2 regions of the Bradyrhizobium sp. JR4.1 genome follow, and region 1 is predicted to be linked to the other one. Evidence: predicted binding sites of a transcription regulator. Region 1 holds the regulator's gene; the other holds the start of a gene.
The links. The regulator PhoB, encoded in region 1, activates phosphate uptake and scavenging genes when phosphate is short. The targets are predictions, from matches to a motif close to TGTCATNNANCTGTCAT.
Positions count from the first base shown of each region.

Region 2: a site for PhoB is predicted at 8,286-8,302, ahead of ABIB90_RS16805 (acetoacetate decarboxylase). Genes of this name have one in related genera too.

Region 1 is NZ_JBEPRY010000001.1:554,565-566,215, forward strand. It holds gene ABIB90_RS02800 (aspartate aminotransferase family protein) at 1-767, opposite strand, end outside; gene ABIB90_RS02805 (GcrA family cell cycle regulator) at 1,223-1,735, shown strand; gene phoB (phosphate regulon transcriptional regulator PhoB) at 1,955-2,662, opposite strand; gene phoU (phosphate signaling complex protein PhoU) at 2,686-3,402, opposite strand; gene pstB (phosphate ABC transporter ATP-binding protein PstB) at 3,414-4,235, opposite strand; gene pstA (phosphate ABC transporter permease PstA) at 4,232-5,077, opposite strand; gene pstC (phosphate ABC transporter permease subunit PstC) at 5,082-6,071, opposite strand; gene pstS (phosphate ABC transporter substrate-binding protein PstS) at 6,171-7,184, opposite strand; gene ABIB90_RS02840 (ATP-binding protein) at 7,328-8,626, opposite strand; gene ABIB90_RS02845 (putative bifunctional lysylphosphatidylglycerol flippase/synthetase) at 8,660-9,715, opposite strand; gene ABIB90_RS02850 (hypothetical protein) at 10,065-10,196, shown strand; gene ABIB90_RS02855 (haloalkane dehalogenase) at 10,224-11,156, opposite strand; gene ABIB90_RS02860 (TetR/AcrR family transcriptional regulator) at 11,153-11,651, opposite strand, start outside.
Region 2 is NZ_JBEPRY010000007.1:45,426-57,076, forward strand. It holds gene ABIB90_RS16770 (TetR/AcrR family transcriptional regulator) at 1-399, opposite strand, end outside; gene ABIB90_RS16775 (PaaI family thioesterase) at 459-998, opposite strand; gene ABIB90_RS16780 (enoyl-CoA hydratase) at 1,147-1,917, shown strand; gene ABIB90_RS16785 (acetyl-CoA C-acyltransferase) at 2,183-3,379, shown strand; gene ABIB90_RS16790 (MFS transporter) at 3,490-4,785, shown strand; gene ABIB90_RS16795 (carbohydrate porin) at 4,782-6,185, opposite strand; gene ABIB90_RS16800 (transporter) at 6,208-7,224, opposite strand; gene ABIB90_RS16805 (acetoacetate decarboxylase) at 7,334-8,113, opposite strand; gene ABIB90_RS16810 (patatin-like phospholipase family protein) at 8,369-9,544, shown strand; gene ABIB90_RS16815 (response regulator) at 11,128-11,651, opposite strand, start outside.

The DNA.
Region 1 (11,651 bases):
CCGATCGGGAAGCCGCCGCCGAGCGCCTTGGCCAGCGACATCACGTCGGGTTCGACGCCAAGGCGGCGGTACGCGAATAGATCGCCGGTGCGGCCCATGCCGGTCTGCACCTCGTCGAAGGCGAGCAACAGGCCGCGCTCGTCGCAGAGCTGGCGCAACGCCCTCAGGAAGGCGGGCGTTGCCGAACGCACACCGCCCTCGCCCTGGATCGGCTCGATCAGGATGCCGGCGGTCTGCGGACCGATCGCCTTTTTCACTGCCTCGAGATCGCCATGCGCAACCTGGTCGAAGCCCTCCATGGGTGGGCCGAAACCTTCGAGATATTTTGCCGAACCCGTCGCGGCCAGCGTCGCCAGCGTGCGGCCATGGAAGGCGCCTTCGAAGGTGATCATGCGATAGCGGTCTGGATGGCCCTTCGCGGCGTGATAGCGGCGCACGACCTTGATCACGCATTCCAGCGCTTCGGCGCCGGAATTGCAGAAGAACACGAAGTCCGCGAAACTTTCATTGCACAGGCGCGCGGCAAGCTTTTCGCCGTCCGGGCTCTGGAACAGGTTCGACATGTGCCAGAGCTTCGTGGCCTGTTCCTGCAACGCCGCGACCAGCGCCGGATGGGCATGGCCGAGCGCATTCACCGCCACCCCGGAGGTGAAATCGAGATAGCGCTCGCCATTGGTCGCGATCAGCCAGCAGCCTTCGCCACGCTCGAAACCGAGGTCGGACCTGGCGAAAACGGGGAGCAAATGCGGCGCTGCGCTGTTAGTCATGACGGTCACTTGAATGTTGCGGACGGTGTGAGCGTGCATTACGCAACGCACCATCGACCGGCCCGGAAAACGAAACGTGCCGCCTCTTGAGGGCGGCACGTGCGACTATCTTAGGCCTGGTGAAACGGGTGTCAATGCCGCCCGGAAAGCCTCGCGAAACGCTGAATCCGTAGTCTTGCGGTGCCGATTTTGCGGGATTTAGCCACGGAACATGTGGAAGCGAGTCGGCGGACTCTTGCGCGGGAGTCACGCCATATTGTAGCGTTTGGATTGTCAGATACGACATCTCGTGCAGTGGTTCTGATCTTTAAGTCCTTATGTACCGGCGTAAACGTTCGGGCGTTCAAGACGCGCCCGGCGAGCCTTAAGGGATTCTGGCGGCACGGGTTTTTGAAGGCTTAGGCATTCGCTGCGAGGCCCCAGGATGGCTGGCGCGCAGCGAGGGAAAGGGTGCAATGACGGTTTTGACCTGGTCCGATGATCGCGTCGAGCAGCTGAAAAAGCTCTGGGAGGCCGGACTTTCGGCCAGCCAGATCGCGGCGGAGCTCGGCAATGTGACCCGCAATGCCGTGATCGGCAAAGTGCACAGGCTCGGCCTCTCGGGCCGCGCCAAGAGCCCATCATCGGCAGCGCCCCGGCCGCGCAAGGCGCGCCCCGCGCAGCACATGATGCGGGTGAGCCGCCCGATCTCGCGCGGCAACACCGCGCTGGCGCAGGCCTTCGAGGTCGAGGCTGAGCCGGATCCGGTCACCTACGACAACGTGGTGCCGATGAGCCAGCGGCTGTCGCTGCTCGAATTGAACGAGGCGACCTGCCACTGGCCGGTCGGCGATCCCTCGAGCCCGGACTTCTTCTTCTGCGGTGGACGGGCGCTGTCCGGCCTGCCCTATTGCGCCCAGCACTCGCGTGTTGCGTACCAGCCGGCGTCGGATCGGCGCCGCGCACCGGTGAAGCCGGGTCCGCGGTAATCACGGCAAGTCGTCGCGCAAAGACAGTTCAATAATTTCAGTGTCGTCCTGGCGAAAGCCAGGACCCATACTCCGAGCACGAAGTAGTCGTGCGAAAGGGGTAACTCGGAGTCTTCGCCAAACCACTCCCTGTGGTTATGGGTCCCGGATCAGCGCTCGCTTGTCCGGGACGACATCGGAGAATGCAGGGACAGCTCGCCAACAAACAAGCCTGCAACCCTACACCTGCTCCGCCTTCGCAAACCGATCATCCAGCGCGTAGCCGGCGCCGCGGACGGTGCGGATCGGGTCTTGCTCGCGGCCGAGATTGAGCAGCTTGCGCAGGCGGCCGATATGCACGTCGACGGTACGCTCGTCGATATAGATGTCGCGGCCCCAGACGCTGTCGAGCAGTTGCTCGCGCGAGAACACCCGGCCCGGGTGCTCCAGGAAGAACTCCAGCAGGCGATATTCGGTCGGACCGAGATCGATCGGCCGGCCTGAGCGCGCCACGCGGCGCTTGTCACGGTCGAGCTCGATGTCGCCAAAAGCAAGCACGGTGGCGAGCCGCTCGGGGCTCGCGCGCCGCAGCAGGCCCTTCACGCGCGCCAGCAGCTCCGGCACCGAGAACGGCTTGACGATGTAATCGTCGGCGCCGGTCGCAAGACCCCGCACCCGCTCGCTCTCCTCGCCGCGCGCGGTGAGCATGATGATCGGGAGCTGCTTGGTCTCGGGACGGGTGCGAAGCCGCCGGCACAGTTCGATGCCCGACAGGCCCGGCAGCATCCAGTCGAGCACGATCAGATCGGGGATGTGCTCCTTGAGGCGGGTGTCGGCGTCGTCGCCGCGCATCACCGTCTCGACGTCATAGCCGTCGCCTTCGAGGTTGTAGCGGAGAAGCTCGGTCAGGGCTTCCTCGTCCTCAACCACCATAATGCGTGCGCCCATCGGGTCGTCGCTCCCTTAAGTCTTCAGGTGTTCGGTACCGTGTTGGCGAAGGTCGTCATGTCGCCCTTCGGCCGCTTGTCGGTGATCGCCTGGCCCTCGATCATGTAGAACACGGTCTCGGCGATGTTGGTGGCGTGGTCGCCGATCCGCTCGATGTTCTTGGCGCAGAACATCAGGTGAATACAGAACGAGATGTTGCGCGGATCCTCCATCATGTAGGTGAGGAGCTCGCGGAACAACGAGGTGCAGATGGCGTCGACTTCCTCGTCGCCCTTCCACACCGCCATCGCCGCCGGCAAATCATGCGCGGCATAGGCGTCCAGCACCGACTTGACCTGCTGCTGCACGAGGTCGGTCATGTGCTCGAGGCCGCGGAACAGCTTGAGCGGATGGAAGTCCGTTTCCAGCGCCGCGACGCGCTTGCCCATGTTCTTGGCGAGGTCGCCGATGCGCTCGAGATCAGTCGCGACGCGCATGGCGCCGACGATCTCGCGCAGATCGACCGCCATCGGCTGGCGGCGGGCGATGGTGAGCACCGCACGCTCCTCGATGCGCTTCTGCAGCGCGTCGAGCTCGGTGTCGATGGCAACGACGCGCTGGCCGAGCGGGACGTCGCGGCGGATCAGCGCGTCGACGGACTCGACGATCATGCGCTCGGCGATGCCGCCCATCTCGGCGACCAGGCGGGTGAGTTCCTGGAGGTCGGTGTCGAAAGCCTTTGCGGTATGTTCGGAAGCCATGTCGCGTCTCCTCAGCCGAACCGGCCGGTGATGTAATCCTGCGTGCGCCGGTCGGTCGGCGACGTGAAGATCTTGCTGGTGTCGTCGAACTCGATCAGCTCGCCGAGATACATGAAGGCGGTCTTGTCGGAGACGCGCGCCGCCTGCTGCATGTTGTGGGTGACGATCGCGATCGTGTAATCCTCGGACAGCTCCTGGATCAGCTCCTCGACCTTGGCGGTCGAGATCGGGTCGAGCGCCGAACAGGGTTCGTCGAACAGGATCACCTCGGGCCGCACCGCGACGGTGCGGGCGATGCAGAGGCGCTGCTGCTGGCCGCCGGAGAGCGACAGGCCGGAGGCGTTGAGCTTGTCCTTGACCTCGTTCCACAGCGCGCCGCCGCGCAGCGCCTTCTCGACGCGGCCGTCCATTTCGGACTTCGAGATCTTCTCATACAGGCGGATGCCGAACGCGATGTTCTCGTAGATCGTCATCGGGAACGGCGTCGGCTTCTGGAACACCATGCCGACGCGGGCGCGCAGCAAATTGAGGTCCAGCTTGCCGTCGAGGATGTTGGTCTGGTCGAGCATCAGCTGACCAGTGGCGCGCTGGCCGGGATAGAGGTCGTACATCCGGTTGAAGATGCGCAGCAGGGTCGACTTGCCGCAGCCCGACGGACCGATGAACGCCGTGACGCGATTGGCGCCCAGCGTCAGGTTGATGTTCTTCAGCGCGTGGTGCTCGCCGTAATAGAAGTTCAGGTTGCGCACGGTCACCTTCGGGGGCGCCTCCGGCAGCACCGGCGCGTGGGGCAGCCCACCGGCCGCGCTCATCGATACGGAAAGATCACTCATTTTGCGGTCCTCTCGGCGCCAAGGATGCGCGCGCCAATATTAAGGGCAAGAACGGTCAGGGTGATGAGCAGCGCCCCGCTCCAGGCCAATTGCTTCCAATAGGCATAGGGGCTCTGCACGAAGTTGTTGATGGTGACAGGCAGGTTCGCCATCGTCTTATTCAGGCCGAGGCTGAAGAACTGGTTCGACAGCGCGGTGAACAGCAGCGGCGCAGTTTCACCGGCGACGCGAGCGGTTGCGAGCAGCACGCCGGTGATGAGGCCGGAGCGCGCGGCGCGATAAGCGATCCGCTTGATCACCAGCGAACGCGGCAGGCCGAGCGCCGAGGCCGCCTCGCGCAGCGCGTTCGGCACCAGCAGCAGCATGTCCTCGGTCGTGCGCAGCACCACCGGGATCACGATGACCGCGAGCGCGAGCGAGCCTGCGATCGCCGAGAAGCCGCGCATCGGCACCACCACCGCGCCGTAGATGAACAGGCCGATGATGATCGAGGGCGCCGAGAGCAGGATGTCGTTGATGAAGCGGATCACCGAGGTCAGCCGGTCATTGCGGCCGTATTCGGCGAGATAGGTGCCGGCGAACATGCCGAGCGGCGCGCCGATGCCGACGCCGATCACGGTCATGATCAGCGAGCCGACGATGGCGTTGAGCAGGCCGCCCTCGTTCGATCCGGGAGGCGGCGTGTTCTCGGTGAACAGCTGGACATTGAGTCCCGCCAGTCCATTGTAGAGCAGCGTGATCAGGATCAGCGCGAGCCAGGTGACGCCGAAGGCCGTTGCGGCGATGCAGAGCCCGCGAACGACGATGTCCTTGCGGCGGCGGCGTGAATAGATCGGATTCATGGCGCTAGTTCCCCGCCTTCTTTTCCAGCCGCATCAGCATCAGCCGCGCCGCTGCAAGCACGAAGAAGGTCAGCACGAACAGCAGGAGACCGAGCAGGATCAGGCCGGACTGGTGCAGGCCGTCGCTCTCGGCGAACTCGGATGCGATCGCCGCCGAGATCGTGGTGCCCGGCGCGAAGATCGACGACGAGATCCGGAACGAGTTGCCGATGATGAAGGTCACCGCCATGGTCTCGCCGAGCGCCCGGCCGAGCGCCAGCATGACGCCGCCGATGACGCCGACGCGGGTGTAGGGGATCACCACGCTGCGGACGACTTCCCAGGTGGTGCAGCCAACGCCGTAGGCGGCTTCCTTCAGGACCGGAGGCACGGTCTTGAACACGTCGACCGAGATCGAGGTGATGAAGGGCAGCACCATGATGGCGAGGATCAGCGCGGCATTGAACAGGCTGAGATAGGACGGGGGACCTGCGAAGATCGCGCCCAGCACGGGCACGCCGTCGAAGATCTTGATCATGAAGGGCTGGAACGTGTTGGCGAGGAACGGACCCAACACGAAGAAGCCCCACATGCCGTAGATGATCGAGGGGATGCCGGCGAGCAGCTCGATCGCCATGCCGATCGGGCGGCGCAGCCATTGCGGGCAGAGCTCGGTGAGGAAGATCGCAATGCCGAGACCCACGGGGATGGCGATCAGCATCGCGATGAAGGAGGTGACGAGCGTGCCGTACATCGGCCCGAGCGCGCCGAGCACCGGCGGATCAGCGGACGGCGCCCAGCGCTGCGTCCACAGGAAAGAGACTCCGAATTCCTTCATCGCGGGGAAGGCGCCGACGATCAGCGAAATGATGATGCCGCCGAGGATCAGAAGCACCGAGATCGCGGAGAGCCGCGTGATCCAGTAGAAGGTAACGTCGCCGAGCTTGAACGCGCTCAAGGCCTTGGCGCGATCATAAGGTCCGGCGTCGTCGATTACATCGCTCTGAACGGCCATCTCTGCCACGCCGATCCCCTGTACTAAAATAGTATACGTTTTTTGTTGGTCCGTGCCCCGGATGCGGCTCAGCGCATCCGGGGCACGAGCGTCGCGAACCTAGCTCTTGATTTCGGCAGCCCAGGTCTTCTCGATCAGCTGAACGACCGGGTCCGGCATCGGGATGTAGTCGAGCTCTTCAGCCGCCTTGCCGCCGCTCTTGAAGGCCCAGCGGAAGAACTTGATGGCTTCCTGCGAGGCCGCCTTGTCGGTGGCGTCCTTGTGCATCAGGATGAAGGTCGCCGCCGTGATCGGCCAGGATTTCTCGCCGGGCTGGTCGGTCAGGATAACGTAGTAGCCGGGAGCCTTGGCCCAGTCGGCGTTGGAGGCGGCCGCCTGGAAGGCTTCGACGGTGGGCTGCACCGGCTTGCCGGCCTTGTTGACGAGACCGGTGTAGGTCAGCTTGTTCTGCTTGGCATAGGCGTACTCGACGTAGCCGATCGAGTTCTTGGTCTGGCTGATGTTGCCGGACACGCCTTCGTTGCCCTTGGCGCCGACGCCGACCGGCCACTCGACCGCGGTACCCTCACCGACCTTGCTCTTCCAGTCCGCGCTGGCCTTGGCGAGGTAGTTGGTGAAGTTGAAGGTGGTGCCAGAGCCGTCCGAACGGCGGACCACGGTGATGGCCTCCGAGGGCAGCTTCACGTTCGGGTTGAGCTTCTTGATCGCGGCGTCGTCCCATTTGGTGATCTTGCCGAGATAGATGCTGGCCAGCGTCTCGCCGTCGAACACCATCTCGCCGGGCTTCACGCCCTCGATGTTGACGACGGGAACGATGGCACCCATGACCATCGGCCACTGGACGAGGCCGTCCTTCTCGAGCTGCTCGGCCTTGAGCGGCGCATCGCTGGCGCCGAAGGTCACGGTCTTGGCCTGGATCTGCTTGATGCCGCCGCCGGAGCCGATCGACTGGTAGTTCAGACCGTTGCCGGTCTCCTTCTTGTAGGCGTCAGCCCATTTGGAATAGATCGGGAACGGGAACGTCGCACCGGCACCGGTGATATCGGCAGCAAAGGCCGCCGTCGTCGATGCGGCGACGATGCCAGCAGCGACGAGTGTTTTGAGGAAATTCATGCTGGTCTCCATACAGGGGAGCGAAGCGCCATCCGCGCCCGATCGCGCTCCCCGTGCCGCCCCTTTAGGAGCGGACAGCTGAGCTTTTACGAAGGTTTGGTGACAGTCGGATGACAGTGTTAAGCAGCTGAAATCGCTGGAATTTAGCTCAGAGCCGCAGGCTTGCCCTGGGGGAAACAGGCGGTGAAAGTGGCGCCCTGCTTGGGCACGCTTTCGATCAAAAGCCGGCCGCGATGGCGGTTAAGAATATGTTTCACCAGGGATAATCCGAGCCCTGTCCCGCCCTGCGAGCGGCTGTCGCCGACATCGACCCGGTAGAACCGTTCGGTCAGCCGCGGCAGGTGCTCCGGCGCGATGCCGGGGCCGAAATCCCGGACCAGGACCCGGATTTCCTGAGTTCCATCAGGGGCGGCGCCTGGCATCAGCGACACGATGACGCGACCGCCCGCGGCGCCGTATTTGAGCGCGTTCTCGATCAAATTCTCGAACAGGCGGAGCAGCTCCTCGCGGTCCCCCGCGATCAGTACCGGGGTCTCAGGGAGCTGGGTCTCGACCTCGACCTGGCGTTCCCGCGCCAGCGGCTCGAGCCCGTCGGCGACCTGCAAGATGATCGGCAGCAGGTCGACCAGGGTGTCTGGCCGCACATGGGCGGACAGTTCCACCCGCGACAGCGACAGCAGATCGTCGATCAGGCGCGCCATCCGGGTGGCCTGGTTGTGCATGATGCCGAGGAAGCGCTCGCGCGCCTTGGGATCGTCCTTGGCCTGGCCCTGGAGCGTGTCGATGAAGCCGGACAGCGCGGCCAGCGGCGTGCGCAGCTCGTGGCTGGCATTGGCGACGAAATCGGCCCGCATCTCCTCGACCCGACGCAGCGGCGTCTGGTCGTGGAAGGTCATCAGCATGCATTTGTCGGCGCCGCCGAAGGTGGTCGGCACCGGCACCGGCGTGATGGTCAGCTCCATCCAGCGATCGACCGGGACATGGTCGAGATAGGTCGCGCGCCGCGGCTCGGTGGTCGCGATCGACTCGCGCAGCGCCGTGATGATCTCGGGCGAGCGCAGCGCGAACTGGGCAAGCTCATTCCGGCGCAGCGCCGGCGCGAGCTGGGCGGCTGCGGCGTTGAGATGGATGACGCGGCCGGCGCGGTCGAGCAGCACCGCGGGATCGGGCATGCCGGCAACCACCGCGGCGACCGCCGCGCTCTCGACCGGGTTGACGCGGCGGGTCTCTTCGCGCGAGGCGGCGGTATCGTGCAGGCGCCACGGGATCAGCGCTGCGACCGCGACGCAGAGGAAAACCGCGATGGCATGCAGTGCCGACAATTCGCCCAGCGAGACCACCACCGACAGCGCCAGCGCCGCGGCGATCAGGATGACGGTCGAGTGCCGCAGCCGGTCGGACCAGGGCTGGGAGGAGGGAGAAGATGGGGCGTCGATCGCCATCGGGGCGGGCTTCTCCAAAGGACGTTGCGCCGGTCAGGCGCCGCTGTCGCTGCGCTTTCTCACGTAAGCGGCTTTAGGCGCGGGCCCGGGGTCGAGCTTGAGCGCCGCCTGCTGCAGGCGCTTCGATCGTGCGCCGATGATAACTTCGCGAAACGTCAGCAAGATTACAGATATGACGAAAGGGGACAGATAATAGAGGACGCGGAACAGCAGCATCCCGCCCAGCAGCTCCTCGCGGTCCATCTGCCAGAGCCCGACCAGCATGGCCGCGTCGAACACGCCAAGGCCTCCGGGCGAATGGCTGGCAAAGCCGAGCAGCGTGGCCGAGACGAAGATCACCGCGACCACCACGAAGCCGAGATTGGGCTCGTCCGGGACCAGCACGTACATCGCCAGCGCGCAGAAGCCGAGATCGATGATGCCGATCGCGATCTGGAGCAGCGTCAGCGGGCCGCCCGGCAGCATCACGGTCCAGGGCCCGCGGCCGACCATCCGGGGCTGGGTCCAGACCCAGACCACGTAGGCGACCAGCCCGACGATGATCATCATCGCCAGCATCCGGTTCAGCCAGGGCGGAAGCATGTCGATCGAGGCCGCGGCCTCCGGATGATAGGAGATGCCGAGGCCCAGCACCGCGGCATTGCCGAGCCAGAAGGTCAGGCCGGCGAGGAAGCAGATCTTTGCGACGTCGATCGCGTTCAGGCCGTAGGCGGAATAGATGCGGTAGCGCACCGCGCCGCCGGTGAAGACGCTGGCGCCGACATTGTGGCCGATCGAATAGCTGGTGAAGGCGGCGAGCGCGTTGATGCGATAGGGCACGTGGGCGTGGCCGATCGCGCGCACGGCGAACAGGTCGTAGAAGGTCAGCGTGAAATAGCCCGCGGCGACAAACAAAGCCGCCAGCGCAATCTGGCTCGGCTCGGTGCTCTTGATCGCTTCGAGGACTTCGTTGACATCGATGCCGCGCAGCATGTGGTAGAGCACATAGCAAGCGATGCCGATGACAGCGACGCTGATCACAACTCCAAGCTTATGCAGGATTTGCTTCTGGCGCAGAAACGTCATCGCTCTGCGTATGGCTTCCAGCATCTAGACCTCGAACAACGCTTCAGCGGCCGGGGTGGCCAGCGAACAGGCGGACGACGCACGGGCACTCGACGAATCCTCGTCAGCGGCTCCGGCATCGCGCATGCCCCCTGCCCCTCCACTAGCGCGTTTTGGGGCGGAGTGGAATTCGACAATTCGAACAAAAAGTCGTGGCTTCAAGGTTTTAGGCAGGTTGCGGGCTCCTGATGCACGGTTTGGCGCTTTCGGCGGCAAGCCTGACGCGAATCTCCATGGCAATCCTGCGCAGACGCCATGAAGTTTTGATGATTTCGGCCGTACAATGTTCCGTCACGGCTTAAGTCGAAATCAATCTATGGGCGGGATTCCGCTGTTGAAAGAGGGTCGCTCCGCGCGCGGCCGCTGCGGCGCGCACGATTACGTGGCCGACGGCTCGCGCTCGATCATCCGGTTGCACTGCGACATCACAGACGTCATCGCGGCCGCCGGCCAGCGGCCGCGATGAGCATGTCGTTCGGAGGTAGCGTTCTGCTCAGGCCGCAAGCTGCGGGCGCACCGCCTCGATGCCCGCGATCCAGCCGGCGACGGAGCGCCCGATCGCCTCGGGGTGATCCTCCTGGAGGAAATGCAGGCCGGCGCCGAGACGAACCAGCGCGCAGTGCTTCAGGGAGGCTGCAAACCGTTCGGCGAATTCCGATGCGACCAGAGCTCCGGGCTCGCCGGTGAACAGGAGCTTTGGATAGGACGACGCGGCCAGCGCTGCATGCGCGGACTGGAGCGCCTCATAGACGTCAGCAGGCTCGCCTCCGATCGGCAGTTCGCGCGGAAGCGCAAGAACGGGCCGGCGGCTCTCCGGTGTCGGGAACGGCGTGCGATAGGGCGCCATCTCGTCCTCGCTGAGCTTGCGCACGATGCCGCCCGGCAGCACGCGCTCGACGAAGGCATTCGCCTCGAGGATCATCGCCTCGCCCTCGCCCGGCGTCCTGAATTTGCGGAAGGCCGCCCGCGCCGCCCCGGCGTGCTCCTGCTCTGCGGCAACTTCTGTGTCGTGGAAGTCCTGCCAGGTCGGCATCGGACGGATGAATTCCATGAAGGCAAGGCCGCGCACGAAATCCGGCCGGCGCTCCGCAAGATGAAATGCGAGCGCCGTGCCCCAATCCTGCGCGACCAGATAGGCCGACGTAAGGCCGCGCTGTTCGATGAAGGCATCGAGATAGCGGACGTGATCGAAGAAGCGGTAGTCGATGTCGGGCTTGTCGGACTGACCGAAGCCGATGTTGTCGGGCGCGAGGCAATGCGCGACCGGTGACACCAAAGGCATGATGTTGCGCCAGATGTACGAGGAAGTCGGATTGCCGTGCAGGAAGAGCGCGACCGGCGCGTTCTGCGCGCCTGCCTCACGATAGGCCATGCTGCTTCCGAGGACGGACGCTTTGCGAATCTTGATCTCGATCTGCTTGGTCATGTCAGCTCCTTGAACACGGTTTGGAATGCGATGGTCTTGAAACGTTCGAGCGCTTTGGGATTGCGGTCGACCTTCATGCGCAGGATCGCGCCCTGCCAGGACGCGAGCAGGAAGTCGGCGAGCTCCTCAGGCTCGAAATCGGAGGCAATCTCGCCGCTGGTTTGGGCATCCCTGATGCAGGCGGCGAACGGCATGCGCCATTCAGCAAAGATGGCCGCGAGGCGCCCGCGCAGCATCTCGCTGCTGCCGGTCGCCTCCAGACTGAGATCGCCAATCAGGCAGCCGCGGCCGTAGCCGTCCGCTTCGAGCCGGCCAGTGATGATGTCCAGGTAGCGCTTCAGCCGCGCCCGCGGGGTCAGCGAGGTGTCGTCGAGCGCCTCGGCGACCAGCGCCCTTGTGATCTCGAAGTAGCGGTCGAGCACCTCGGAGGCGAATGCTTCCTTTGAGCGGAAATGATTGGTGAAGGACCCCTGCGGCGCGCCCGCAGCAGTGGTG
Region 2 (11,651 bases), on a different contig from region 1:
CATTTCGTCGAGCTTGCCGGCAAAGGCCTTTCGCGTCTTCGGGCTCTCCCGGGCGATCTCGGCGCCGAGCGCGGGGATCGAGCAGCCGTGACCGGGGTTGTCGCGATGCACCGTGGAGAGATAGGTCTCGACGATCTGATTGAGCTGCTTCTCCGGCGCGACCTGATCGGACTGCTTGCGCCAGTGCTCCATCGAGCGATCCATGGCGTAGTCGAACGCCTCGATCACCAGCGCCTCGCGGGAATTGAAATGGGCATAGAAGCCGCCATGGGTCAGGCCCGCCTCCTTCATGAGGTCGGCGACACCGATGCCGTGGGCACCCTTTTCGCGCAGCCGCACGGAAGCCTTCTTCACGATGCGGTCGTGGGTTTCCTGCTTGTGTTCCCGGGAATAGCGCATGCGGATCTCATTGAATGTCGGAGGTCATCTAATAACACGGATATCGGTCGGACGGCGCATTAATTCCCGGTAAAATTGTTGCCGATCATGGAAAAGGTCGCCGTTGCGTGCACCGCAAGCGCCCCCTTACCGTCGCGGACGAAGCCCTCGGCGTAGCTGGTCTGGCGTCCCAGCTTGATCACCTTGCCTTCGGCGGCGATCAGCCCCGACCGAACCGAAAGCGGACGCAGGAAGGTCATTTTTAGATCGAGGGTGACGGAGCCCTGCCCGGGCTCCAGCCGGGTCGAGATCGCACACCCCATGGCGGTGTCGATCAGCGCGGCGGCTGTGGCTCCGTGCAGGAGCCCGATGGTGTTTTCGAGATCCTCGCGCGGCTCGAGTTCCATGACGATCCGGCCCGGCTCGACCACGGCCATGACGAAGCCGATCAACTTGGCAAAGGGTGGCGGCGGCAGCCTTCCGTCGCGGATGCCCAGCATCGCATCCATGCCTGACAGGCCCATCGCCACTTTCGCAACCGGCGCAGGCACCTGCCACTCCACCACACGCTCGCGCCGCTGCGCGGGCGAAAACAGGTCGAGTTGATCGACGTTGGTCATCGCGGCCTCTTTGTATGATTTTCATCATACTATGCTGCGGACTTCGCGCTGGCAACTCCCTCCCGCCCGCTTGACAAGCATGCGTTTCGGCCCGGAAGTGTGATCCGACCGGCGTATTCGCACGTCCACGAAACCCAGAGATCCCCTCATGGAAATGCTCAACCACCACTGCGGCGCGACGCGCGATGCGCGCGGCGTGGTTCATGTCACGATCTGCAACGCCGGCTCGCTGAACATCTTGGGCTCGCCCGTCACCGATGCGGTGCGCGAAGGCTTGCAGCAGCTCTCGTCCGACCGCAGCATCCGGGTTGCGGTGCTGCGCGGCCAGAGCGAGAAGAGCATGATCGGCGGCGCCGACATCAAGGAGATGGCCAGGCTCGACCAGAAGTCCGCCGAAGCCTTCATCAGCCGCCTGCGCGACCTCTGCGAGGCCGTGCGCGCCTTCCCGGCTCCCATGATCGCGCGCATGCCCGGCTGGTGCCTCGGCGGCGGGCTCGAAGTCGCTGCCGCCTGCGATTTCCGGATCGCAGCCCATGATGCGCATTTCGGCATGCCGGAGGTGCGCGTCGGCATTCCCTCAGTGATCCATGCCGCGCTGCTGCCGCGTCTGATCGGCTGGGCCCGCGCGCGCTGGCTGGTGATGACCGCTGAGAACATCGACGCGGCGACGGCTCTGGCGTGGGGACTGGTCGACAAGGTCGCGCCGGAGGGCGGGCTCGATGCCGAGGTCGAGCACCTCGTGAAGGCCCTTCTCGAATGCGGCCCCGAGGCGCTGCGCTCGCAGAAAGCACTACTGCGACAATGGGAGGAGCTGCCGCTGACGGAATCGGTGAATTTGAGCGTCAAGGTGTTCGGCGAGTCGTTCCTGACGGACGAGCCGACGCGACTGATGGGCGCGTTCGTGAATCGGAAGCGGTAGGGCCATCAGCAACGATGTCATGCCCCGCGAAGGCGGGGCATCCAGTACGCCGCGCGCCATCGGTTCAGTCACAACTGCCTCGGCGTACTGGATCGCCCGCCTGCGCGGGGCATGACAGCAAGTTGTGGGACAACCTCGTCCGATCGAACGAGCAAATCTCATCTGAGCCACGACAATTTCTCATGCCGGACGCGGTTGCATTTTTTGCGCCGCATCATATGATGATCATAATCTTACATACCCGACATCATAGGGAGTCTCCACCATGGCCGAAGCCGCCGATCCCGTCGTCATCGTCTCCGCCGTCCGTAGCCCGCTCGGCCGCTTCATGGGCGAGCTGTCGCCGCTCCCCGCGCACAAGCTCGGATCGCACGTGATCGGCGCGGCACTCGAGCGTGCCAAGCTTGCGCCGGAGAAGGTCGACGAGGTCTTCATGGGCTGCGTCCTTCCCGCGGGCCAAGGCCAGGCCCCGGCGCGCCAGGCTGCGCGTGCCGCCGGCTTGCCCGACGCCACCGGGGCCACCACCGTCAACAAGGTCTGCGGCTCCGGCATGAAAGCGACCATGCTGGCGCACGACATCATTCGCGCCGGCTCGGCCGAGATCGTCGTCTCCGGCGGCATGGAAAGCATGAGCAATGCGCCGTATCTGCTCGCCAAGGCGCGCGGCGGCTACCGCGCCGGCCACGACCGCATCATCGACCACATGATGATGGACGGCCTCGAAGACGCCTACGAGACCGGCCGCTCCATGGGCGATTTCGGCGAGGCTACCGCCGAAGCCTATCAGTTCACCCGCAAGGACCAGGACGCCTATGCGATGGAAACATTGGGCCGCGCGCGCAAGGCGGTCGAGGGCGGCGCGTTCAAGGCCGAGATTGCGCCGATCACGCTGAGCGAGAAGGCAGGTCCCCGCATCGTTGCCAATGACGAGCATCCGCTGAAGGTCGATCCCGCAAAGATCCCGGGGCTAAAGCCGGCGTTCCGCGCCAACGGCACCATCACGCCGGCGGCCTCCTCCGCCAACGCCGACGGCGCCGCCGCGCTGGTGCTGACGAAGCGCTCGCTCGCCGATCGCAGCGGCCTGCCGGCTCTCGCCGAGATCAAGGGCCACGCCACCCACAGCCAGGAGCCGCAATGGTTCACCACGGCGCCGATCCCGGCGATCCGCAAGCTGCTCGACAAGATCGGCTGGAGCGCCGGCGATGTCGATCTGTTCGAGATCAACGAAGCCTTCGCCGTGGTGGCGATGGCGGCCCAGCGCGATCTCGGCATTCCCCGCGACAAGCTCAACATCAACGGCGGCGCCTGCGCGCTCGGCCATCCCATCGGCGCCACCGGCGCACGGCTGATCGTGACGCTGCTGCATGCGCTCGAGGCGCGAAACCTCAAGCGCGGCGTGGCGGCGCTCTGCATCGGCGGCGGCGAAGCCACCGCGATCGCGGTGGAGCGCCTGACGCACTGACGTGAAAGTCCGGAAATGAGGGAACTCCGTCATTTCAGACAGACGGGTCCCGTGCCATCCTGCAAACTCGCGCAGGTGTTTCAAATCCTGCCCATCAAGATTGAGGCCCAATGATCTCGAACTGGCTCGCGGCAACGCTCGGCCGCCGCAATATCCACTACGGCTGGGTGATGGTCGGCGTGACCTTCCTCACCGCGCTGATCAGCGCCGGCACGGTCGGCGCGCCCGGCGTGTTCATCGTTCCGCTTCAGAAAGAGTTCGGCTGGAGCACGGCGGAGATCTCCTCGGCGCTGTCGATCCGCTTCATCCTGTTCGGACTGATGGCGCCGTTCGCGGCTGCCCTGCTCAACCGCTACGGCCTGCGCAACGTCACCCTGACCGCACAGCTCATCGTGGTCTCGGCGCTGGTGCTCTCGCTCGGCATGACAGAGGTCTGGCAGCTCGTCGCGCTGTGGGGCGTCGTGATCGGGATCGGCACCGGCATGACTGCGCTGGTGCTGGGCGCCACCATCGCGACGCGCTGGTTCGCGGCGCGGCGCGGCCTCGTCGTCGGCATCATGACCGCGAGCGTCGCCACCGGTCAGCTCGTGTTCCTGCCGCTGCTGGCAAGCCTGACCGAACGTTTCGGCTGGCGGCTTGCGCTCGGTTTTGTTTGCATCGCGCTCGGTGTTTCTGCCCTGGCGGTCCTGCTCGCGATGCGCGACCGTCCGAGCGATCTGGGCCTGCGCCCGTTTGGCGACGAAGGCACCACACCCCTGCCCGCGCCGCCCGTCAGCCATGGCTCGATCACCGGCGTTGCACTCGGCACGCTGCGCGACGCCTCGAAGAGCAGCGCGTTCTGGGTCCTGTTTGCGACGTTCTTCGTCTGCGGTGCATCCACCAATGGCCTGGTGCAGGTGCATCTGATTCCGATGTGCCTCGATTTCGGCATCCCGCAGGTGCAGGCCGCGGGCTTGCTGGCCGCGATGGGCATCTTCGACTTCTTCGGCACCATCATGTCGGGCTGGCTGTCGGACCGCTACGACAACCGCTATTTGCTGTTCTGGTATTACGGCCTGCGCGGGCTCTCGCTGATCTTCCTCCCCTTCAGCGATTTCTCGTTCTATGGGCTCTCGATCTTCGCGATGTTCTATGGGCTCGACTGGATCGCAACCGTACCGCCCACGGTGCGCCTCACCGCGCAGAAATTTGGGCCCGAGCGCGCCAATCTGGTGTTCGGCTGGATCTTTGCCGGCCACCAGCTCGGTGCAGGCACCGCCGCCTTCGGGGCCGGTTTCTCGCGGACGGTCTATCAGAGCTACCTGCCCGCCTTCTTCATCGCCGGCGCGCTCTGCGTGTTCGCCTCGCTGATCGTGCTGACGCTCTCGCGACAACCGAAGCCAAAGCCGCAAGCCGCGATGGCTTAGTACCTGATCGTGGTGGTGACGCCGAAGACCGCGGCGTCACCAATCCGCGCAACACCGCTCGGGTCGTCCGGATTCGGGATGCCGCCCGAGGGACGGAACACATATTGGAAGTACGGCGCGATCAGCCAGCCCGGCTTGATGTGCGCCTCATAGATCATCTCGATCAGGGTCTCGTTGCTGCGCACTGGGCTCTGGATGCCCGTGAAGAATTGGGTATCGACGTCGAGGTTGCGCGCGGAGTTCGAGATGCGCATGTAGGCCGCCGCCACGCCGACGCGATCGAGCGGACGACCGGATACGAAGCCGACAAAGCCGATGCCGCCGTCGAGATAGAGATCGATCAGGTTGCGGTCCGGCGGGCTGTAGGCGATGCGGCCGAACGCGGTGACACCCGGGATCGAGGCCGAAGTGGTGCTCTCCCTGACCTCCGGCGGCCGGTACAGCACCTGCTCGATCACCGCGAAGATACCGTAATTGCCGCGAAGCTTTGCCGGAATGCCGCTGCCGTCGGGATCGGCGATCGACCGCCCATCCGTGGCGAAGCGCTGACTGTCGAACGAGCCATAATGCTTCCAGGCGCCCGGCGTAAAATTGCCGGCGAGCGAACGGCCGCCGATATCGAGGTCGTAGTTGAAGCGGACCTGCCCGATCACCCAAGGCGGGTCGTTGACGCGGAAGGCAAGACCATGATGGTCGCGCAGCTGCGGATCCTGATTGCCCGGGCCTGACGGATCGCCATTGAACACTGCGCCGAACAGGGTGACCTGGTCCGACAGCGCGGCCTTGATGCGAATGCCGGGGACCGCGATCGGCGGCGCCGGGCCGCCGGCCGGGAGGTTCGAGGCCTTGATCGCGGGCCAGCCGAAGGTGCCGTTGATGAAGAGATCGTCGGTCTGGCTGTCGAAAAACTCGACATCGGCGGCCTGCTGGCCGGCCCTGATGTTCAAGCGGTCGTTGAAGAAGCTCTGCTCGAAATAGGCATTGTAGAGCCGCTGGTCCGGCAACGCCTCGATCTCGCTGATGGTCGCGAGATTCATGATGCAGTTGCGACTGAGGCCTCGCCCGTAGATCACGAACGCGTTGGCGTAGAAGCGGCCGCCGCTCCAGCCGACCAGCTTGTCGAGATCGGCATCGACCGAAAGATCGAGCCGGCCGAAATGGATAGCGCCGCGCCTAACGCCGCCGGACAAATTGCCAATGTTGTCGGCGATGTAGGCGGCGCCGAAATTCAGGCCCTTGTTGGCGAGGCCGTCATGCCACTCGTTGAACCATTTTGGAGCTAGCCACTCCGCCGCGTTCTCGTCCTTGGCGCCGGCCAGCGCGCTGGTGCTCGCGATCGTCCAGGCCAGCACAATCGCGGCCGCATTTCGCAGCGGAAATAGATGTGCGGTCCCGATCACGGCTGATACCGACCGGCGTGCTTTACTTGAAGATACCGGTACGCCGCATGAAGAGATAGGCCGCGCCGACTGACGAGGCCATCAGGAGAGCCGCCCAGAAAAATCCACTCTCGACCTCGGTCAGAGGCAGGCCCTTGGTGTTCATGCCGAAAATGCCGGTGATCAGCGTCGGCGGAAGCAGCAGCGAGGTCACGATCGAGAGCGTGTGGAGGTGGTTGTTGCTTTGCTCCTCGTTCTTGAAGCGCAGCTCCTCCTCGAGCAGGCGGCTGCGTTCGCGCAGCTCCACGATGTCGTGGTCGAGGCCGTCCAGCCGCTGCGCCAGCTTGCCGGCCTGGATACGCAGGTCCGGCGAAAGGTGGTCGGTGTTCTTCTGGTCGAGGCGATGGAACAGCGTACGCAGGCCGGTGAGCTGGCGATGCAGCCTGACGCAGGTCCGGCGCAGCCGGCCAAGATTGCGGCGCATCTCCGGCTTGGCCTCGTCGGCCAGAATCCGCTCCTCGATCTCGTCGATCTCCTGACCGAGCTTATCGGCCATCCTATCAAGCGTGTCGGCGACCTCATCGACGATCTTTTCGAGGAGATGGGCGACGTTGTCGACGCGGTAGCCGCCTTCGAGCACCCGGCGTGTCGCATCCGCCGAGCACAGCGCCTGATGGCGGCCGCTGATCAGGAGCCGCTCGGTCATGGCGAAGCGCAGGAACGCGGTCTCCTCCGTCGCGCTGCCGATGTCGCGCACGAGGTCGGAGAACACGCCGTAGACGCAGTGGTCGATGACGTGAAGCTGCTGGAAGGTGTCGTTGGACAGCAAGAGCTCGCGCGCGAGCGGCGGCAGCTGTGACGCGGCGATCCACGGCCGTGCGCGCGTGTCCGTGAGGTTGAAATGCAGCCAGAGCCGGCCGTCATGACTGAACTCGATCGGCTGGTCGATCGGCAGCGCCTCGGCGCCGCCGTCGCTGTGGAGGCGGAATGCCCACACCAGGCCGGGAATGCAAGGCACGGAATCCGATATCGCGCTGACAAGCTTAGCCGGCTCGGCCATACCAACTCCCACCGTCAACGAATGCCCCGCTCCGGAAGATGGCTGACGGCATCTTCCGGACCTTCGCGGGTACTCAATTACGGCATTGTTACAGTTTGATGATGACGCCCTACTCGGCGGCCAGCCCGGTAGTGGCCAACTCGGCTTCCCTGATGTAGTCGTGCACGACGCGGCCGAACGGCAGCGTCAGGTCGGCGATGTAATGATGCGCGCCGAGGCAGCGGCGGACCGGGAAATCGGCGACGGGCGCATTGACATGCGGCACCAGATGCAGCCGGCCGGGCCCCATCCAGGAGCCCTTCGGCACGATGTCGATGAGGTTGATCGCGACCAGTTGGCAGATCTCGAGGCGGCCGTCGACGCCGGGGATCATCTTCAGATTGATCTGCGTTTTCGACAGCGTCGCCCGGGTCAGATCGCCGTTGCCGGCCATGCTCTCGTGCTTGTAGCCCATCGTGCCCATGGCGACGAGTTGGCCGGCATATTCCAGCGTGCCCGTCAGCGTGTCTTTGACGATCTCGAGTTTGGGATGAGCGTATTTCTTGGGAAAGCCCCATATCTCGCGGCCGGCGGCGATCGGCGGATCATCGTCCAGATACATCTGCGAGACGAAGTTGACCTCCTCGCCGTGCAAGCGCGCGGGGATGACGAGGCCGGACTCGGTGTAGCTGCCGAAGCCGGAGGAGTCCGGCATTCTGATCCATTCGTAGTGCACGACCGGCTGGTCAATCGGCTCCAGCGGCTCCGGCAAGCCGGCGCGGATCAGGTTCGGATCGGTCTCGTAGGTGATGACGAGGAATTCGCGGTCAACAAAGCGATAGGGCCCGGCCGGATAGCTCGGCCCGGCCGCCGGCATGGACGGAAGTCTCAGCAGCTCTTCCCTGCGCATCGCTGGTCTCCTCTAGTGGCGCTCACGTGATGCCCGCCCGGCAGCGTCAGGCGGCGATGCAGATTGCTAGCCGCCGTCATTGACTTCGATGTGAAGGATTTCCGTCAGCCGCACGACCGCAGCCATTCCCAAGGCGGTCATGGTGCATGCAAGCGATGCATCGGCGCCAGAATGTCATCACGCCGTCACCGCCCGACGCAATCGTTTGGCCTCTGTCATTGAAGCATGATCTCCATGCTTGCCAGGAGGCACACCATGGACGCCCGAACGTCGCAACCGGCTCATCAGACGCATCAGCCTCCCGCACGAGGCTGGCGGCCCGAGCGCTGCGACCGCGTTGCGCTGGTGCTGCAAGGTGGCGGCGCGCTCGGCGCGTACCAGGCCGGCGTCTACCAGGCGCTGCACGAGGCCGGCATCGAGCCCGACTGGGTCTGTGGCGTCTCGATCGGCGCGATCAACTCCGCCATCATCGCGGGCAACAAGCCGGAGAAGCGGCTCGAGGCGCTGCGCATCTTCTGGGAGCGCATCACCAACCGCAAGATCTGGCACTACACGCCTGACGGAGACATCTTCCGCCAGTGGCGCAATCTCACCAGCGCGTGGATGACGTCGGCGATGGGCCAACCGGGCTTCTTCAGCCCGCATCAGGTCAATCCCTGGCTGAGCCCGGTCGGCGCCCGGACCGCCACCAGCTATTACGACACGATGCCGCTGAAAGAGAGCCTGCTCGAGCTCGTCGACTTCGACCTCATCAACGAGAAGAAGGTTCGCTTCGCGGTGGGCGCCGTGAACGTGCTCTCCGGCAATTTCATCTATTTCGACAATTCCCACGACGAGATCGAGCCGGAGCACATCATGGCTTCCGGCGCCCTGCCGCCGGCACTGCCGATGGTGCGGATCGGCACCGATCATTTCTGGGACGGCGGCATCGTCTCCAACACGCCGCTTCAGCACCTGCTCGACCAGGAAGACGCGCTCAATTCGCTGGTGTTCCAGGTCGACCTGTTCAGCGCACGCGGCGTGCTGCCGCGCTCGATCCAGGACGTGATGGCCCGCCACAAGGACATCATGTATTCCTCGCGCACCCGCCACAACACCGACGTCTACCGCCGCACCCACAACCTCAAGGTCCTGCTCTACAAGGCCTTGGCCAAGCTGCCCGACGAGCAGCTCTCCGAGGAGGAGCGCAAACTCAAGTCGAGCCTGCGCCACATGCCTGAGATCGCGATCCTGCATCTGATCTACCAGCAGAAGGCCTATGAGGGCGACGCCAAGGACCACGAATTCTCGGGCACCTCGATGCGCGAGCACTGGACCTCCGGCTACGAAGACACCAAGCGCACCCTCAAGCGCCGCGACTGGATCAAGATGCCCGACGAAGGCATGGGCCTCGTGGTGCACGACGTGCACCGGGAGACGGAGAGCGCGTAGCTCTATCGTCCCGTCGCGATCACCCAATTCCCGTTCCCGGCTTGCAGGCACACTTTCGCATTCTCGCGGCTCATTTTGCCCGAGCTTTGCTCTAGTCTTAGCACCCTCTCGAAAGAAAGGGCGCAGGGAAGGCCGGGCGCCGGCTGGCACCCGTAGTCCCGTGTGCGAGCAAGACGCGCACGGGGTGGACGACAGGTGACGCCGGCAACCGGCCTTCCCTGCGCGAATGGTTTTACGGCTTATGACGCGCTCTCCCCGGGGAGCGATGCACTATTGCCCCCGTCGCCTTGCGGATGGCTGATGTGCTGACCCGGTTGGGCAGAGCATCACCACAAGACTTGACGCACAGACCCCGGGCGTCAGGACCACACGATTTTGCCGTCCGCGCACCTCCCCGCCCCTGTCCTCGATGCCTGGCGTGCGCTCGCCATCGAGACCGAACGAGGAGGCTGTCAGCGCCGTGTCGTACCGCGTGTGCAGCTGCTCACGGGAAAACCCGCCCTGCAGCCTGCCCAGCGCGTCGACGCAGTCGCGGCCACCGCCTCCCGGCCCACGTCTCGTGACGATCGCGAAACGCCCTTGTAGCAGGCTGGGATGCGCGCAAACTACGCCTTATCCGAACTTCTGTAAATACGAATATTACTTCAGTGCGGGGTTGACAAGGTGTTTCGCGCGATGGCGCACCAGGTCTCGTGACGCACCTGTCGCCCGGCGTCTCAAGCGACCGAACCGCCGCGCGGGTTGACGATCGTGTAGCCACGCAATGAACGCGCATGCATTCGCGTCGCGTGTCCGCCCGAGTTGGCGTCGTAAGCCAGCCAGGTATCCCCGCTTAGGTGTTGCTCGAGGACGAACACATGTCCGTGTCGGGCTGCGACCATTCCCGGTGCGGGTGATGTCCGCGGGAAGCGCAGCCAGTTCGTGCAAGATTCAATTCCGGCACGATACGGCCGAACACGCGCAGAGCAGCCCCGCAGCCGCAGAAGGAGGAAGGGCAACCTGCGGGACGACTACCGACGATGCGACCGCCCGAGAGGCTCGCCGTCGCGGCGCCGCCTGCGTCGGCCGCTGTCAGTTGCGTCGCGCGATAGGATTGGAGTGAGGACCTGGGAGTTAGGAACGACCTGGAAGTCCTCTCACGGCGCGTTTGCGAATACGAGAAGTCGCAGGGCATCGTGACGTTGCATTCGGCTGCTTGATGAATGCGATAGGGCCGTGCTTCAGAAGCGACGAAACTAAAGGCAACGACGAGACACGCGGAAAGAACCGACTTGAACATTGCAGGGCTCCTAGCTGAAGGTCCCTGCCCCTGCAAAGAAACCAATAACAGTTTGGCTGAAATGGTCTCAAATAGCGACTGAAAGTGGCTGCATTTGCGGGCCGATTTTGGCAATCATCACAGCCCAAGCGTAGCGGCGGAAATGTCTAACTCGCAGAGAACGAATGCGTGTCTTCGCAACCGAGAGGCGACCGCGTTGCATTCGTGCGTCGCATTGTTGTACGCCGCGGCACGATGGCCGAGCGCACAATTGCGGAGGGGCGCCCGCAAGCCTTAGCCCCGCCGTTGATTGTCGCGCGAATGGTCAGCCCCGAGTCTTCGCTAAGGCAGATCCTGCGGTTGTCGCAAAGTCCAACTTTGCAGCGCTGAGCGCTGCGGCGAGCTCGTCGATGTGGTAGGGCTTCGACAGGATCCGGATGCCGGCCATTTCGGCGTCGTGAACCGCGGCTTCGGCGTATCCGCTCGTCAGCAGGACCGGGATGTCGCTTCGCCTTCTCTTGATCTCGGACGCGAGTTCGACACCGTTCATGCCGCCCGGCATCATGATATCGGAAAACACCAGATCGACGGAGCGGCCGTCCGCTAGGGCACCGAGAGCCGCCGCGGCACTGGCCGCGCGCGTGACCTGGTAACCGAGCTGCGCAAGCATCTCGCTGACCAGCGCGGCGACCTCGTCGTCGTCTTCGACGAGAAGAACCCGGCCATGATTAGCCCTCTTGGGACGCGCCCTGTTCAGGTCGATGAGATGCCGTTCACCCGAGGGGACATTCCTGGATCGCGGCAAATAGAGCTCAATGCTGGTGCCCTCGTCGACGATCGATTTTATTC